2 regions of the Nocardiopsis baichengensis YIM 90130 genome follow, and region 2 is predicted to be linked to the other one. Evidence: riboswitches for the same ligand, from Rfam matches in the RefSeq annotation. Region 2 holds a riboswitch; the other holds the start of a gene.
The links. Region 2 has a riboswitch for thiamine pyrophosphate ahead of C892_RS0126810 (ECF transporter S component). Riboswitches for the same ligand answer to the same signal wherever they lie in the genome.
Positions count from the first base shown of each region.

Region 1: linked by a shared signal. The riboswitch ahead of thiD (bifunctional hydroxymethylpyrimidine kinase/phosphomethylpyrimidine kinase) and the one ahead of C892_RS0126810 (ECF transporter S component) in region 2 are both predicted to bind thiamine pyrophosphate.

Region 1 is NZ_ANAS01000012.1:248,371-255,941, forward strand. Features, by position in the region: gene C892_RS0112060 (DUF6457 domain-containing protein) at 169-453, shown strand; gene C892_RS0112065 (alanine/glycine:cation symporter family protein) at 667-2,076, shown strand; gene thiD (bifunctional hydroxymethylpyrimidine kinase/phosphomethylpyrimidine kinase) at 2,161-2,964, opposite strand; TPP riboswitch at 2,953-3,061, opposite strand; gene C892_RS0112075 (DUF368 domain-containing protein) at 3,114-4,115, opposite strand; gene C892_RS29975 (serine/threonine-protein kinase) at 4,379-5,860, opposite strand; gene rocD (ornithine--oxo-acid transaminase) at 6,053-7,330, shown strand; gene C892_RS0112090 (SGNH/GDSL hydrolase family protein) at 7,407-7,571, opposite strand, start outside.
Region 2 is NZ_ANAS01000041.1:38,768-46,338, forward strand. Features, by position in the region: gene glgP (alpha-glucan family phosphorylase) at 1-1,568, shown strand, start outside; TPP riboswitch at 1,653-1,758, shown strand; gene C892_RS0126810 (ECF transporter S component) at 1,822-2,424, shown strand; gene C892_RS0126815 (ABC transporter ATP-binding protein) at 2,421-3,920, shown strand; gene C892_RS0126820 (energy-coupling factor transporter transmembrane component T) at 3,936-4,646, shown strand; gene C892_RS0126825 (enoyl-CoA hydratase-related protein) at 4,701-5,501, shown strand; gene C892_RS29695 (serine/threonine-protein kinase) at 5,675-7,571, shown strand, end outside.

The sequences.
Region 1 (7,571 bases), on a different contig from region 2:
GCGCGGGCAACCCTAGCGGTAGGCACTCGGCGCCCTTGGGAGTGGGCCCGCCGCACGGCGCCGAGAAGGCCGGTACGGAGCCCCGCCGCGCTTCTAGCGCGCGCTCGGCGGCGGATGGCTCTAGGATCGCGAGCAGTCTTCATCGCACATTCCTCATGAGGAGCACTGATGACGCTCGTGGAGTGGGCGCGCCTGGTGTGCGCAGAACTCGACCTGCCGGAGGAGGTCGGCAAGGACGACGTCGACCGCGTGCTCGACCTCGCCCGGGACGCCGCGCACTCGGTGGCGCGGCCGGCCGCCCCGGTCACCACCTTCCTGCTGGGCATCGCCGTCGGCCGGGGCGCCGACCCGGACGAGGCCGCCCGGGCCCTGAGCCGGCTGGCGCTGGAGCAGGCCGACGGCGGCGCCGGCGCCGCCGGAGGGGCGGAGGCCGGCGGCCAGGACAGCGGATGATCCGTTGATTTCCGCTGGTCACGGGCCCTCCGCAACCGGTGTGTGGAGGGAACGTGACGTGAACGTGACGAATCGGTGTGAACCTGGCGGATTGCGGCGCCTCCTGACCCTGGAGTCCGTGCCCGCCAGGGGATCACCCCCTCGGGGCGTCCGGCGACCTCCGGGCGCACCGTGCCCCCGTCCCCCCGTCCGAGATCGATTGGGAGCCCTCACGTGGAACAGACCGTGAGCCTTTTGGAAGACCTATCGGGAATCATCTGGGGGCCGTGGGTCCTCATCCCCCTGTTGCTGATCACGGGGCTGTTCCTGACGGTCCGCCTGCGACTGCTGCAGTTCCACAAGCTCGTCCACGCCCTCTGGCTGGCCTTCGTGCGCCGCAAGGAGACCGACGGCGAAGGCGACATCTCGCACTACCAGGCGCTCAGCACCGCGCTGGCGGCCACCGTCGGCGTCGGCAACATCGCCGGAGCCGGCCTGGCCATCGGCATCGGCGGCCCCGGCGCGCTGTTCTGGATGTGGATGACCGGCCTGGTCGGCATGGCCACCAAGTACAGCGAGGCCCTGCTGGGCGTGAAGTACCGCCAGCGCGACGCCGTCGGCAAGCAGAGCGGCGGGCCGATGTTCTACCTGAAGAACGGCCTGTCCGGCGGCCTGGGCACCACGCTGGGCTTCCTGTTCGCGCTCTTCGGCGCGATCGCGGCCTTCGGCATCGGCAACGGCACCCAGGCCAACACCGTGGCCCAGCAGGTCTCGGAGAACTGGAACGTGGCCCCGTGGATCACCGGTGCGGTGATGACGGTGCTCATCGGCGTCGTCGTCATCGGCGGCATCAAGAGCATCGGCCGGGTCGCCTCGGCGGTGGTCCCGGTGATGATCCTGCTCTACATCGCCGTCACCCTGGTGGTGCTCATCGTCCACGTGGGCGACCTGCCCGCCGCGCTGGCGCTGATCGTCACCGACGCCTTCACCGGAACCGCGGCCACCGGCGGCTTCGTCGGCTCCACCGTGCTGATCGCGCTGCAGATGGGCGTGGCCCGCGGCATCTTCTCCAACGAGTCCGGTCTGGGCACCGGCGCCATCGCGGCGGCCGCGGCCAAGACCGACCAGCCCGTGCGCCAGGCGATGGTCTCGATGACCCAGACCTTCATCGACACCATCATCGTGGTCACCATGACCTGCCTGGTCATCATCGTCACCGGCGTCTGGGAGCACGGCGACGACGACGGCGCGCAGCTCACCTCGGCGGCGCTGCAGGAGGGGCTGGGCACGCTCTCGCCGGCCCTGGCGCCGATGGCCGGGTACATGCTCGCGATCGCGGTGGTGGTCTTCGCCTTCACCACCATCCTGGGCTGGTCCTACTACGGCGACCGCTGCGTCGACTACCTGGCTGGCCACCGCGTGGTGCCCTTCTACCGGGTGGTCTTCGTCCTGGTGGTCTTCGTCGGCGCCACCGCCCAGCTGGACGTGGTCTGGCTGTTCAGCGACATCGCCAACGGCCTGATGGCGCTGCCCAACCTGGTCGGGCTGCTGCTGCTCTCGCCGGTGGTGGTCGCCGAGACCCGCCGCTACTTCTCCAACCCCGAGTGGAAGAACCCGGACATCCGGGTCCCGGAGAACCGCTAGCGCCCCCGAGCGGTACCGGGGAACGGAAGAAGGGCCCGTCCGCGCAGGCGGACGGGCCCTTCTTCCGTCGGAGGGCGGGCCCGGTCACCACCAGGCGTGGAAGTGGTGGACCGGCCCCTTGCCCGCGCCCACGTCCAGCTCGTCGGCGCGCCGCAGCGCCCCGGTCAGGTAGTCCTTGGCCTCCCGCACCGCCGCCGCGCAGCCGTCCCGCTGCGGGAGCAGGGCGGCGATGGCCGACGACAGGGTGCAGCCGGTGCCGTGGGTGTTGCCGGTCGGCACCCGCGGCGCCGAGAACGCCCATGCCTGGGCCCCCGGCTCCACCAGCAGGTCGGTGCTCTGGGCGGTGTCCAGGTGGCCGCCCTTGATCAGCACCCGGCGGGCGCCCAGCTCCAGCAGGCGGCGGGCCTGGGCCTCCATGGCGGCGGTGTCGGCCGCCTCCGGCTCGCCCAGCAGCTCGGCGGCCTCGGGCAGGTTCGGGGTGATCAGGTCGGCGCGCGGCAGCAGTTCGGTGCGCACGGCCTCGATCGCGTCGGCCGCCAGCAGCCGGTCGCCGCTCTTGGCGACCATGACCGGGTCCAGGACCACGTGCGGGGGCCGGTAGGCGTCCAGCGCCCCGACCACGGCGGCGATCACGTCGGTGTCGCCCAGCATGCCGATCTTGACGGCGTCGGCCCGCACGTCCTGCAGCAGCACGTCGAGCTGGCGGGTGATGAACTCCGGGGGCACCCGGTGCACCGCCGCCACCCCGGTGGTGGTCTGCGCGACCAGGGCGGTCACCACGCTCATGCCGTACCCCCCGAGCGCGGAGAAGGCCTTGAGGTCGGCCTGGATCCCCGCGCCGCCGCTGGGGTCGGTCCCGGCGATGGACAGGATGTTGAAGGAGCTCATGGGCGTCCCTTCGCTAGTGCGAGCTAGTGCAGGTTCGACGGGTCTGATCTCAGCCGCGGGCGGAGGAGGGCTCCGCGCGGCACCCCGCGCCGGTATTCGGTTGCGGCCGGGCCGTCGACGGCGGCCCGGCAGGGCGTGCGATCAGCGTGTCACATGCGCGGTGCGGCTCCGGAGGCGGGTCGGGCGTGCCTGCCGCCGCGCGGGGCGCCGCCTCCTCCGCGGCCCTCGCCGCGCGAGTCCGCGTGCCCGTCGCCGTCCCCGCGCCGGGAGCGGGTCGCGCGCTCCAGCAGCAGCACGGCCACCACGACGGCGAAGCCGATGGCCATCAGCAGGACGGTGAACGGCACCTCCGTGGGGGCGTAGAAGGTGCGGTCCTCGTGCTGCCAGGGCCACAGCGCGCGCAGGGAGCCGGCGAGCAGGCCGGTCATGACCACCATGGCCAGGTGGTGGTGGCGGTCCAGCAGCCACTGCAGGAGCTTGACGAACAGCGCCCCGCCGATCAGGGCGCCCAGGAAGAAGGTGCCGATGTAGCCGAGGTCGCGGTCGTTGAGGGCGTTCATGGTGGGGGTGTACAGGCCGAGCGTCAGCAGGATCAGCGAACCCGACATGCCCGGCAGCACCAGGGCGGAGACCGCGACCGCGGCCGCGCACACCACGATCAGCGGGTTGGGCTCGATCTGCGAGGGCGGGAGCCCGATCAGCACGAAGGCGACCGCCGCAACGCCGAGCGCCAGCAGGTAGTCGCCGATGCGCCAGCGCTCGGGGGTGCTGGAGTAGGGCACATAGACCGAGGCCAGCACCAGGCCGAAGAACACGGCGTAGGCGAACTGCTGCTCGGACTCCACCAGCGGGGCCAGCAGCTTGGCCGCGGTCAGGGCCGCCGCCGCCATACCGATCAGCACCGCGAACACCGCGGCCCAGTCGGCCTGGCGGAACTCGGCTGCGGCGCGCGCCGTGCCGCGTCCGCGGGGCAGGTCGGAGACGGTGAGGCGGATGCCGCTGACCACGTGGCCGGCCGAGGTGATGATGGTCTCGTAGATACCGGTGATCAGGGCGACGGTGCCGCCGCTGATCCCGGGCACCACCTCGGCGGTGCCGATCAGGGCGCCGCGGACCAGGTTGAGGGCGTGGGTGCCGATTGGTTTGGCCATGTCTCGCGTTTCGTCGATGGGTCTGGGGAGGCGGGGCGCACGGCGGCGGCCTGCGGAGGGGCGGGCGTCGGGACGCCGCGCCCCGGGCGTCTCGTCTTCCCGGACGGTCCCCGGCGAAGGCCGGCCGTCACCCGTTCAGAGGCCGCAAGGACTCCGCGGGTTCGCGCGGGGCGCGGGAAACACGCCCTAGTGTAGGGATTCCCGCGCCCGGTGGAGGGCCGGTTCACCCCCGCGGAACGGGATTCCGGCCGACGGCGGTGTGATCAATCGACCGCCCGGAACGATTCGAGCGCGGTGCGGTGCTGTTCCTCGACGGCCGGCCACTCGGCGGCCGGTCCGGCGAACATGAGGATCCCGACGCCGTCGCCGGTGTCGACGAGGACCAGCGAGGCGGTCATCTGCGTTCCGGAGCCGTCGCCCTCGTAGACGCCGCGTGCGGCCTCGCCGTCGGGGTGGTCGACCTCGGTGATCTCGACGGCCCGGGTGAAGTCTCCGTCCAGCATGTCCCCTTCGATCTCTTCGAGGGTCTCCTCGGGGGTCGGGGCGACGAGGCCGCCGATCGACCGCATCCCGAGGCCGGTGTTCTCGCCGGGCGCCGTCAGCAGGAGCGTTTCCTGCGTCTCGTCACCGATCCAATGCTCGGGGGCCATCACGGTGAAGCCGTCGTGGGCGGTGTCCGTATAGCCCGGCGGCGGGTCCGTCAGGCCGCCGTAGTCGATGTCGTCCGGGTCGGAGCCGAACAGCAGGTCGGTGGCGACGTTCACCAGCATCGGTATGAGGACCAGGGTGAACACCGCGGCGATCCAGCGCTTCCAGTGCCGCCGCTTGGGCGGCCACCACCACAGGTCCGTGCTCCGTCCGGGGGGCCGGACGTCCGGGGCCGGCAGTTCCCCGGAGACGTCGAGGCGGGTGCCGGCGGCCTCCTGCCCCGCCGTCTCCCGGGCCGCACGTTCCAGTTCCCCGGCGAGCGCCTTGCCTGCCAGCCTGCGGCCGGGGTCGCGCCGCAGCATGCCGTCGAGGGCCGGGCGCAGCGGCCCCGCCCTCACCGGCGGGCCCGGGTCGCCCTCCATGGCGGCGGTGAGCCGCTGGGCGGCCCGGCCGTCGTAGGCCGGTCGGCCCTCCACCGCGTAGTACAGGGTGGCCCCGAGCGACCACACGTCGGCGAGTTCGGTGTCGTCGCCGCCGCGCAGGCGCTCCGGGGCGATGTAGCCGGGGGAGCCGGGAAGCCGCCCGCTCAGCGTGATCCGGGACTCCTCATCGGAGACGGCGATGCCGAAATCGGAGAGCACGGCCCGGCCGTCGGGCAGCAGCATGACGTTGCCGGGCTTGACGTCGCGGTGGCGTACCCCGCCCCGGTGCGCGGTCTCCAGCGCGGAGAGCAGGTCCCGGCCGATCCCGGCCGTGCGGCCCGGGGAGAGGGGGCCGTCCTCCTCCACCGTCCGGTCGAGCGACCGGCCCTCCATCAGCTCCATGACGATCCACGGCCGTCCCTGATCGAGCAGGACGTCGTGGATGGTGACGATGGAGGGGTGGCCGCTGAGCCCGGCGCAGATGCGGGCCTCGCGCAGAGAGCGGCCGACCAGTTCCTCGCGCCTGACCGGGTCCAGGCCGGGGTCCAGGCGGATCTCCTTGACGGCCACCGGGCGCCGGAGGAACTCGTCCTCGGCCCGCCACACCGTTCCCATACCGCCGCGGCCGATGCGCTCGGACAGCCGGTACCGGTCGGCGAGGAGGCGCGCGGTCATGGAAGACGACCCTAGCGACGGAATTCCGGGATGCACAGGGCGAGCGTCCCCTTCGTATCCGTATGGGCCCTTGTGCCTCCTCCGTTGCTTCTGTTCTTCTTCTGTGGGTCCCCCGGGGCGCGCGTATCGTCCGCGGGCCGCGGGGTATCCCAAGAGCGACACGATCAGCGTTGATCGGAAAGGGACACCTGGATGAGCGACACCCGCGTTCTGGGAAGCAGGCCCTCCGGAGGAGACCCCTCCGGTCCTCCTGTCTCCACCGCCGACCACATCGCCCTGGCCCAGGCCCGCTCGGCCCACAACTACGCGCCCCTTCCGGTCGTCATCGCCTCCGGCGAGGGCGCCTGGGTGACCGACGTGGAGGGGCGGCGCCACCTCGACATGCTCGCCGGATACTCGGCGATGAACTTCGGCCACGCCAACCCCGACCTGCTCGCCGCCGCCCACCACCAGCTGGACCGGGTGACGCTCACCAGCCGCGCCTTCTACAACGACCAGTTCGCGCCGTTCGTCGCCGCACTGGGGGACCTGGCGGGCAAGGAGCGCGTGCTGCCCATGAACACCGGCGCCGAGGCGGTCGAGACCGCCGTCAAGGTCGCCCGCAGGTGGGCCTACGACGTCAAGGGCGTCCCCGACGGGGAGGCCACCATCGTCGTGGCCGGCGGCAACTTCCACGGCCGGACCACCACCATCGTCTCCTTCTCCTCCGACCCCGACGCCTACGGCGGCTTCGGCCCCTACACCCCCGGGTTCCGCTCGGTGCCCTACGGCGACGCCGAGGCGGTCGCCGAGGCGGTCGACGGCACCACCGCCGCGGTCCTGGTGGAGCCGGTGCAGGGCGAGGCCGGGGTGGTGGTGCCCCCGCCGGACTACCTGCCGCGCCTGCGCGAGCTGTGCGACCGCGAGCGGGTGCTGCTCATCGCCGACGAGGTGCAGTCCGGGCTGGGCCGCACCGGAACGGTGCGGGCCTGCGAGCACACCGGCGTGGTGCCCGACGCCTACCTGTTCGGCAAGGCGCTGGGCGGGGGCGTGCTCCCGGTCTCGGCGATGGTCGCCGACGAGTCGGTGCTCGGGGTGATCCAGCCGGGCCAGCACGGCAGCACCTTCGGCGGCAACCCGATGGCGGGCGCGATGGGGCGCACCGTGGTGCGGATGCTCAACGAGGGCCCCTACCTGGAGAACGCCCGGCGGCTCGGCGAGGTGCTGCGCACCCGCCTGAAGGAGTTCGTCGGCGACGGCGCGGTGGCGGCCCGCAGCATCGGCCTGTGGGCGGGGATCGACGTGGACCCGTCGCTGGCCAGCGGCCGCCGCATGTGCGAGCTGCTGGTCGAGCGCGGCGTCCTGGTCAAGGACACCCACGGGTCGACGATCCGGCTCTCCCCGCCGCTGGTGATCTCCGAGGAGGACCTCAACTGGGGCCTCGACCAGCTGGGCGCGGTCCTGGCCGACCTCAAGGCCGGGCGGGGCTGACCCCGGGGGACCGGGTACGCGGGTCCGGGCGCGCACCGGACCCGCGTACCCGGCCCCGGCGCCTCCGTGCCGCGGGTCAGTCCAGGTCGCGGGCGAGGACCTCGGGCCCCGCGGAGTCGACGGTCCCCCTGGTGGCGTACAGGTCCCGGTCCGGGCCCTCCTCCACCTGGGTGCGGACCCTCCGGGCGAACGCCCGCTGCCCTTCGGCGGTGGGGTGGAAGCTGCTCCGGTCGACCCGGAT
Region 2 (7,571 bases):
CCGGGCTGCCGGCCGACCGGGTGCTGGAGCTGGGCGCCGAGGACCACGCCCACGGCGACCCGGGCGTGTTCAACATGGCGGTGATGGGCCTGCGGCTGGCCCAGCGCGCCAACGGGGTGAGCCGGCTGCACGGCGCGGTGAGCCGGTCGATGTTCCAGGGCCTGTGGCCCGGCTTCGACGCCGAGGAGGTGCCCATCGGGTCGGTCACCAACGGCGTGCACGCCCGTACCTGGGTCGCCGAGGAGGCCCAGGAGCTGGCCGCGCGCATGGTGCCCGACTCCGGGGAGTTCACCGGGCCGGAGGGCTGGCGCAAGGTGTCCGGTGCCGACGAGGCCGAGCTGTGGCGGATGCGCCGCACCCTGCGCGCCCGACTGGTGGCCGAGGCGCGCGAGCGGCTGCGCGCCTCCTGGCGGGCGCGCGGGGCCAGCGCGGCCGAGCTCGGCTGGGTGGACGACGTGCTCGACCCCGACGTGCTCACCATCGGCTTCGCCCGCCGGGTGCCCTCCTACAAGCGGCTCACCCTGATGCTGCGCGACGCCGAGCGGCTGCGCCGGCTGCTGCTGCACCCGGACCGGCCGGTGCAGATCGTGGTCGCCGGCAAGGCGCACCCGGCCGACGAGGGCGGCAAGCGCCTGATCCAGGACATCGTGCGCTTCGCCGACGACCCGCGGGTGCGCCACCGCCTGGTGTTCCTGCCCGACTACGACATGGCGCTGGCCACCGCCCTGGTGCAGGGGTGCGACGTGTGGCTGAACAACCCGCTGCGCCCGCTGGAGGCCAGCGGCACCTCGGGGATGAAGTCGGCGCTGAACGGCGGGCTCAACCTGTCGGTGCGCGACGGCTGGTGGGAGGAGTGGTTCGACGGCTCCAACGGGTGGGCCATCCCCACCGCCGACGGCGTGGAGGACCCCGACCGCCGCGACGACCTGGAGGCCGGCGCCCTGTACGACCTGGTGGAGCACCAGGTGGCGCCGCTGTTCTACGACCACGACGCCGGCGGCCTGCCCAAGCGCTGGCTGGAGATGGTCAAGCACACCCTGGTCTCGCTGGGGCCCAAGGTGCTGGCCACCCGGATGGTGCGCGAGTACACCGAGCGCCTCTACCAGGGCGCGGCCGACTCCTCGCGGCTCCTGCTGGCCGAGGACGCGCAGGGCGCGCGGGAGCTGGCGGCCTGGAAGCGGCGGGTGCGCGCCGGCTGGCCGGCGGTGCGCATCCAGCACGTCGACCTTGCCGGGGCGGCCGGGGCGCCGCAGGTGGGCGGGCGGCTGGAGGTGCGCGCCACGGTCGAGCTGGGCGCCCTGGCCCCGGAGGACGTGCGGGTGGAGGCGCTGATCGGGCGGGTCGGCGACGGCGACCGGCTGGAGGAGCCCGAGGCGGTGGCGCTGGAGCCGGACGGCGGCGAAGGGCCGCGCTACACCGGGACGGTCCCGCTCTCGCGCGCCGGGGCCTGCGGGTACACCGTGCGGGTGCTGCCCCGCCACCCGCTGCTGACCTGCCCGGCGGAGATGGGGCTGATCGCGCTGCCCGCCCCGCCGCAGGCGATGGAGGACGGCATCGTGCTGCGGTGAGGAGGCGGTAGAGACGGCGGAGAGGCGGCGGAGAGGCGTTATCAGGGCGGTATGTCCCATTGTTGACCGTTCGGCCATAATGGGAGGGAACGACAGGGGAGCGCTCCGGCGCTGAGAGTGCGGTCCGACCGCAGACCCTTAGACACCTGATCCGGGTCATGCCGGCGAAGGAAGTCGTAGGACCCGCCCGTGCGCCGGGCGCTCTTGGCTCACGCCCCCTCGTGTCGCGCAACCGATACGAAGGGACATCCGCATGAAGTCCGTCAAGGCCGTCCTGGCCGCCCTGCGGGACCGCCTGCCCCGCTGGCGCACCGTCGACATCGTCGTGGCCGCCGTCCTGGGCGTCGCCGTGGGCGTGGTGTTCTGGTTCTGGGGCATGCTCTGGTCGGTGACCGAGCCGGTGTTCCTGGTCTTCCCGCCCGCCCAGGCCGTGCTCTACGGCGTCTGGCTGGTCCCCGGCGTGCTGGGCATGCTGGTCGTCCGCAAGGCCGGCGCCGGGGTGCTCACCTCGGTGGCCGCGGCCGCCGTCTCGGCGCTGCTGGGCACCTCCTGGGGCCTGATGGTGCTGGTCGCCGGGCTGGCCCAGGGGCTGCTGCCCGAGCTGGTCTTCGCCGGGGCCCGCTACCGCCGCTGGGGCATGGGGATCTCGGTGCTGGCCGGCGCCGCCGCCGGGCTGGCCCCGGTGGCCATGGACCTGACCCTGTACTACCCGACCTGGCCGCCGCACTTCATGGCCGCCTACGGCGTGCTCGTGGTGGCCAGCGCCGCGCTGATCGGCGGCGTCGGCAGCCGCGCGCTGACCAGCGCCCTGGCCCGGGCCGGAGCGCTCTCGCCCTTCCCCTCGGCGCGCGGATGAGCCCGTCCGGTCCCCGGGGCGCGCGGGTGCGCGCCGCGGGGTGGGGCTGGCGCCACGCCGGGCGCGAGGCCTGGGCGCTGCGCGGGGTGGACCTGGAGATCGCGCCCGGCGAGCGGGTCCTGCTGCTCGGCCCCTCCGGGGCGGGCAAGTCCACGCTCCTGCAGGCCCTGGCCGGGCTGGCCGGCCCGGAGGCCGCCGTCACCGGGCAGAGCGAGGGCGAGCTGCTGGTGGACGGCGCCCCGCCCGGGCGCGGGCGCGGCGCCGCGGCCCTGGTGGGCCAGGACCCGCAGGCCCAGCTGGTGATGGCGCGCACCGGGGACGACGTCGCCTTCGGCCCCGAGAACCTGGGCCTGGCGCGCGAGGAGGTCGCCCCGCGGGTGCGCGAGGCGCTGGCGGCCGTGGGCTTCCCCTACGGGCCGGAGCGCCCCACCGCCGCCCTGTCCGGCGGCGAGCAGCAGCGCCTGGCGCTGGCCGGGGCGCTGGCCATGCGGCCCCGGCTGCTGCTCCTGGACGAGCCCACGGCCAACCTCGACCCGGACGGGGCGGCGCTGGTGCGCGGGGTCGTCGCCGACCTGGCGGCCTCCAGCGGCGCCACCATGGTGCTGGTGGAGCACCGGGTGGCCGACGCGGTCGGCCTGGTGGACCGGGTGGTGGTGCTCGAACCCGGCGGGGGCGTGGCCGCCGACGGCCCGCCGGACCGGGTGTTCGCCGAGCACGGCGCCGATCTGGCCGCACGCGGGGTGTGGGTGCCCGGGCGCGAGCCCCGGGCCCCGCGCGGCGGGGGCAGCCCCGGCGAGGTGCTGGTCGAGGCCTGCGGGCTGCGCGCGCTGGAGCCGCGCGCCCCGGGCGGGCCGGCGCGCGGGCGGCGGGCCGTGCTCGACGGGGTGGACGCCGCGGTGCGCTCCGCCGCCGTGACCGCGCTGACCGGGGCCAACGGCGCCGGGAAGTCGACCCTGCTGGCGCTGCTGGGCGGGCTGGCCCGCCCGGACGGCGGGCGGGTGCGCCCGGCCGGGGCGCTGGCCGCGGCCGACGGCCGGGACCTGGGGCGCTGGCCGGCCCGGCGGCTCGCCCGGCACGTGGGCACCGTCTTCCAGCAGGCCGAGGACCAGTTCGTCACCGGCACCGTCCGCGACGAGCTGGAGTTCGCCCCGCTGCGGGCCGGCGCACCGCCCCGGCGCGCCGCCGCGCGGGCCGAGGAGCTCATGGGGCGGCTGCGCCTGGACGGCCTGGAGGGGGCCCACCCCTTCACGCTCTCCGGCGGGGAGAAGCGGCGGCTGTCGGTGGCCACCGCGCTCAGCTCCGACCCCGAGCACGCCCCCGACGTGCTGCTGCTGGACGAGCCCACCTTCGGCCAGGACGCGGTGACCTGGGCCGAGGTGGTGGAACTGCTGGACGGGCTGCGGGCCCGGGGGCGGGCGGTGGTCGCCGCCACCCACGACGAGCGGCTGCTGGACGGGTTCACCGACACGCGCCTGCGGCTGGGGAGCGATGGCTGAGGCGGCGGTGGAACGGTGCTGAGACGACGCAACCCCGCGGCCAAGCTGCTGGCCGCCCTCCTGGTGGCCGCCGCGCTGGTGCCGGTGCTCGACCCGGTCACCGCCGGGGCCGTGCTGGCCGCCGTGGTGCTCGTGCTGCCCTTCGCCGGGCTGCGGGCGCGCCCGGTCCTGCTGCTCTTCCCGCCGCTGCTGCTGGCCGCGGCCTCGGTGGCGGTGGTCAACCTGCTCTACGGCGACGCCGGCGCGGCGGCCGCGCTGGGCCTGGGCCTGCGGCTGGCGGCCATCGCCCTGCCGTGCGTGCTGGCCGTGCTCACCAGCGACCCCACCGAGACCGCCGACGCGCTGGTGCAGCGGCTGCGGGTGCCCGAGCGGCCCGCCCTGGGGGTGCTGGCCGCGCTGCGCCTGGTGCCGCTGCTGGCCGAGCAGTGGCGCACGCTCACCCTGGCCCGGCGGGCGCGCGGCCTGGAGGCGGGGGCGAACCCCGCCGCCGCGGTGCGGCTGTTCGCGGGCAAGGTGTTCGCCCTGCTGGTGCGGGCGGTGCGGACGGGGACGCGGCTGGCCGCGGCGATGGACGCGCGCGCCTTCGGCACCGGGCCGCGCACGCACGCCCGGCGCAGCGTGTGGACCGCCGCCGACACCGCCCTGGTGGCCGGGACCGCCGCCGTTCTGGCCGGTGCGCACGGGCTGTCGCTGTGGCTGGGGACCTGGCGCCTGCTGTTCGCGTGAGGGCGTGGTAGACAGCCAGGGACAGTGGCCCCCGGAGCGAGGAAGGCGGCAGGAGTGGGCGAGAGCGTGCGGGAGTTCGTGCGGGTGGAGAAGGACCCGACCCACCCGGCGGTGGCGGTGGTCCGGCTGGACCGGCCCAAGATGAACGCGCTGAACGCGCAGGTGCAGCGGGAGATCGGGCAGGCGGCCGCCGAGGTGGCCGCGGACGCCTCGGTGGCCGCGGTGGTGCTCTACGGCGGCGAGCGGGTGTTCGCCGCGGGGGCCGACGTCAAGGAGATGGCGGACATGTCGTTCGCCGACATGAGCGCGCACTCGCGCACCCTGCAGGACTGCTTCACCGCGGTGGCCCGGATCCCCAAGCCTGTGGTGGCCGCGGTGACCGGGTACGCCCTGGGCGGCGGGTGCGAGCTGGCGCTGTGCGCCGACTTCCGGATCGCGGCCGAGGACGCCAGGCTGGGCCAGCCCGAGATCCAGCTGGGCATCATCCCCGGCGCCGGCGGCACCCAGCGGCTGCCGCGGCTGGTGGGGCCGTCCCGCGCCAAGGACCTGATCTTCACCGGGCGGCACGTGGACGCCGCCGAGGCCGAGCGGATCGGGCTGGTGGACCGGGTCGTGCCGGCCGGCGAGGTCTACACGGCGGCGGTCGAGGCGGCGGCCCGCTACACCGGCGGCCCGGCGGTGGCGCTGCGCGCCGCCAAGGAGGCGGTCGACCGGGGCCTGGAGACCGACCTGGACACCGGGCTGGAGATCGAGCGGGTCCAGTTCGCCGGCCTGTTCGGCACCGAGGACCAGAAGGCCGGCATGCGCAGCTTCGTGGAGAAGGGCCCCGGCAAGGCCGAGTTCACGGGGCGCTGAGCCCGCCGCGGCGGCGGGGGCGGGCGGTCCGGCGGAACCGCGCGCCCCCGGCTTCCGTCATACTCATAGGGTTGCCCGAACCGTTCGGGGCCCGCGGAACCGCCCGCGGACGGCCCCCGGCCGACGGCTAAGCTGGTGTGGTGCTATGCGGGGTTTGAGGGGATGAGCAGGCAATGGCTATGACGGCAGGTTTCCCCGAGGGCGAGGAGCTGCCGGAACGCGTCGGCCCTTACACCATCCGGCGGCGCATCGGCCAGGGCGGCATGGGCGTGGTCTACCAGGGCGTCGACCCCCGGCAGGACCGCCTGGTGGCGATCAAGGTGCTGCGCTCGGAGGTGGCCGGCGACGCGATCGCGCGCGCCCGGCTGGCCCGCGAGGTGGAGACCATGCGCCGGGTGCGCAGCCGCAACGTCGCCGAGGTGATCGACGCCGACACCGAGGCCGAGCTGCCCTGGGTGGTCACCGAGTACATCCCCGGGCCCACCCTGGACGCGACCGTGGAGGACCACGGTCCGCTGCGCGGGCGCGCCCTGACCCGCTTCGTGGGCGGCATGGCGCGCGCCATCGACGACATCCACGCCGCCGAGGTCGTCCACCGCGACCTCAAGCCGGGCAACGTCATCATCTCCAACGGCGAGCCCATCGTCATCGACTTCGGCATCGCCCACGCGGTGGACGGCGCCAAGCTCACCCAGACCGGCACCTTCGTGGGCACGCCCAGCTACCTGTCGCCGGAGGTCATCGAGGGCACCGCGCTGGGCCCGGCCACCGACGTGCACGCCTGGGGCGCGACCGTGGCCTTCGCGGCCACCGGCACCCCGCCCTACGGCGCCGGGTCCTTCGAGGTCATCTTCTTCCGCATCCTCAACGGCGAGATCAACCTGGACGGGATGCCGGACCAGCTGCGCCCGCTGGTGACCGCCGCGGTCTCGCGGGACATGGCGGCCCGGCCCACCGCGGCCCAGCTGGTCGCCGAGACCTCCCGGCTCAACCTGGACCTGCCGCTCAGCGACGACCTGGCGGCCTACGTGGGCTCGGGGACGACCGGCGCCCACACGGTGCACGCCCCGATGCAGGAGCGCCCGCAGGAGCGCCCGCAGGAGCCGGCCGACGAGCCCGGCGAGGCCCCCCGGACGCAGGCCTACGACCCCTCCTCCACGCAGCAGGCCCAGCACACCCAGCAGGCCCAGCACACCCGCGTCGCCCCGGCCGAGCCGCAGCCCGAGGTGCGCACCTACTACGCCGACGACGCCGAGGACGACGACCACGCCGCGCAGGGGCCGCACACCCAGTACTTCAACTCCACCCTGCGCCCCGAGGACTTCCGCGACATCCTGACCCCCGTCGGCCAGGAGCGCCGGGACGCCTCCCCCGACAGCACCGCGATGTTCGCCGGCGAGGAGATCCAGGAGGGCTACACCACCTCCCGGGAGTACGGCGGCGGCACCGGGCGCACCAGCCGCACCGACCGGGTCTCGGACTACTTCGGCGACTACGGCGGCGAGGGGCACGACGACGACCGCTGGTACCTGCCCAAGCTCTACCTGCTCCCGCTGGCGGCGCTGGTCGCCGGCCTGGGGCTGGTCGTGCCGACCATCGGCTTCGTGGTCGGGATGGTGCTGGTGAGCGTGCTGGGCGCGCTGGACAAGGTCAAGGGCGACCACGCCCGGCGGCTGCAGACCCGCGGACCGCGCAGCTCCGACACCATGGTGGTGGCGCTGAGCATGCCGGTGGCGCTGCTGCGCACGATCGGGGTGAACCTGCTCTTCGGGCTGGGGTACCTGCTGGTCGGGGTGGTCGTGGGCATCATCATCGGCCTGCTCACCGACACCAACTCGGCCAACAACGTCGGCTCCTACGCGGTGTTCGTGATGCTGCTGCTGACCATGGTCGGCCCCAACGGCAAGGGCGCCCGCCGCCAGTCCCTGGAGCTGGTCGACCGGGTCGGCTTCGGCAACATGTACGTCTACTGGGCCGTCATCGTCTTCACCGTGCTGTTCGCGCTGCTCGTGCTCTCCTTCGGGTTCGGCTCGGCCCCGGTGTGGACCGGCTGGCAGCCCAGTGCGCCGC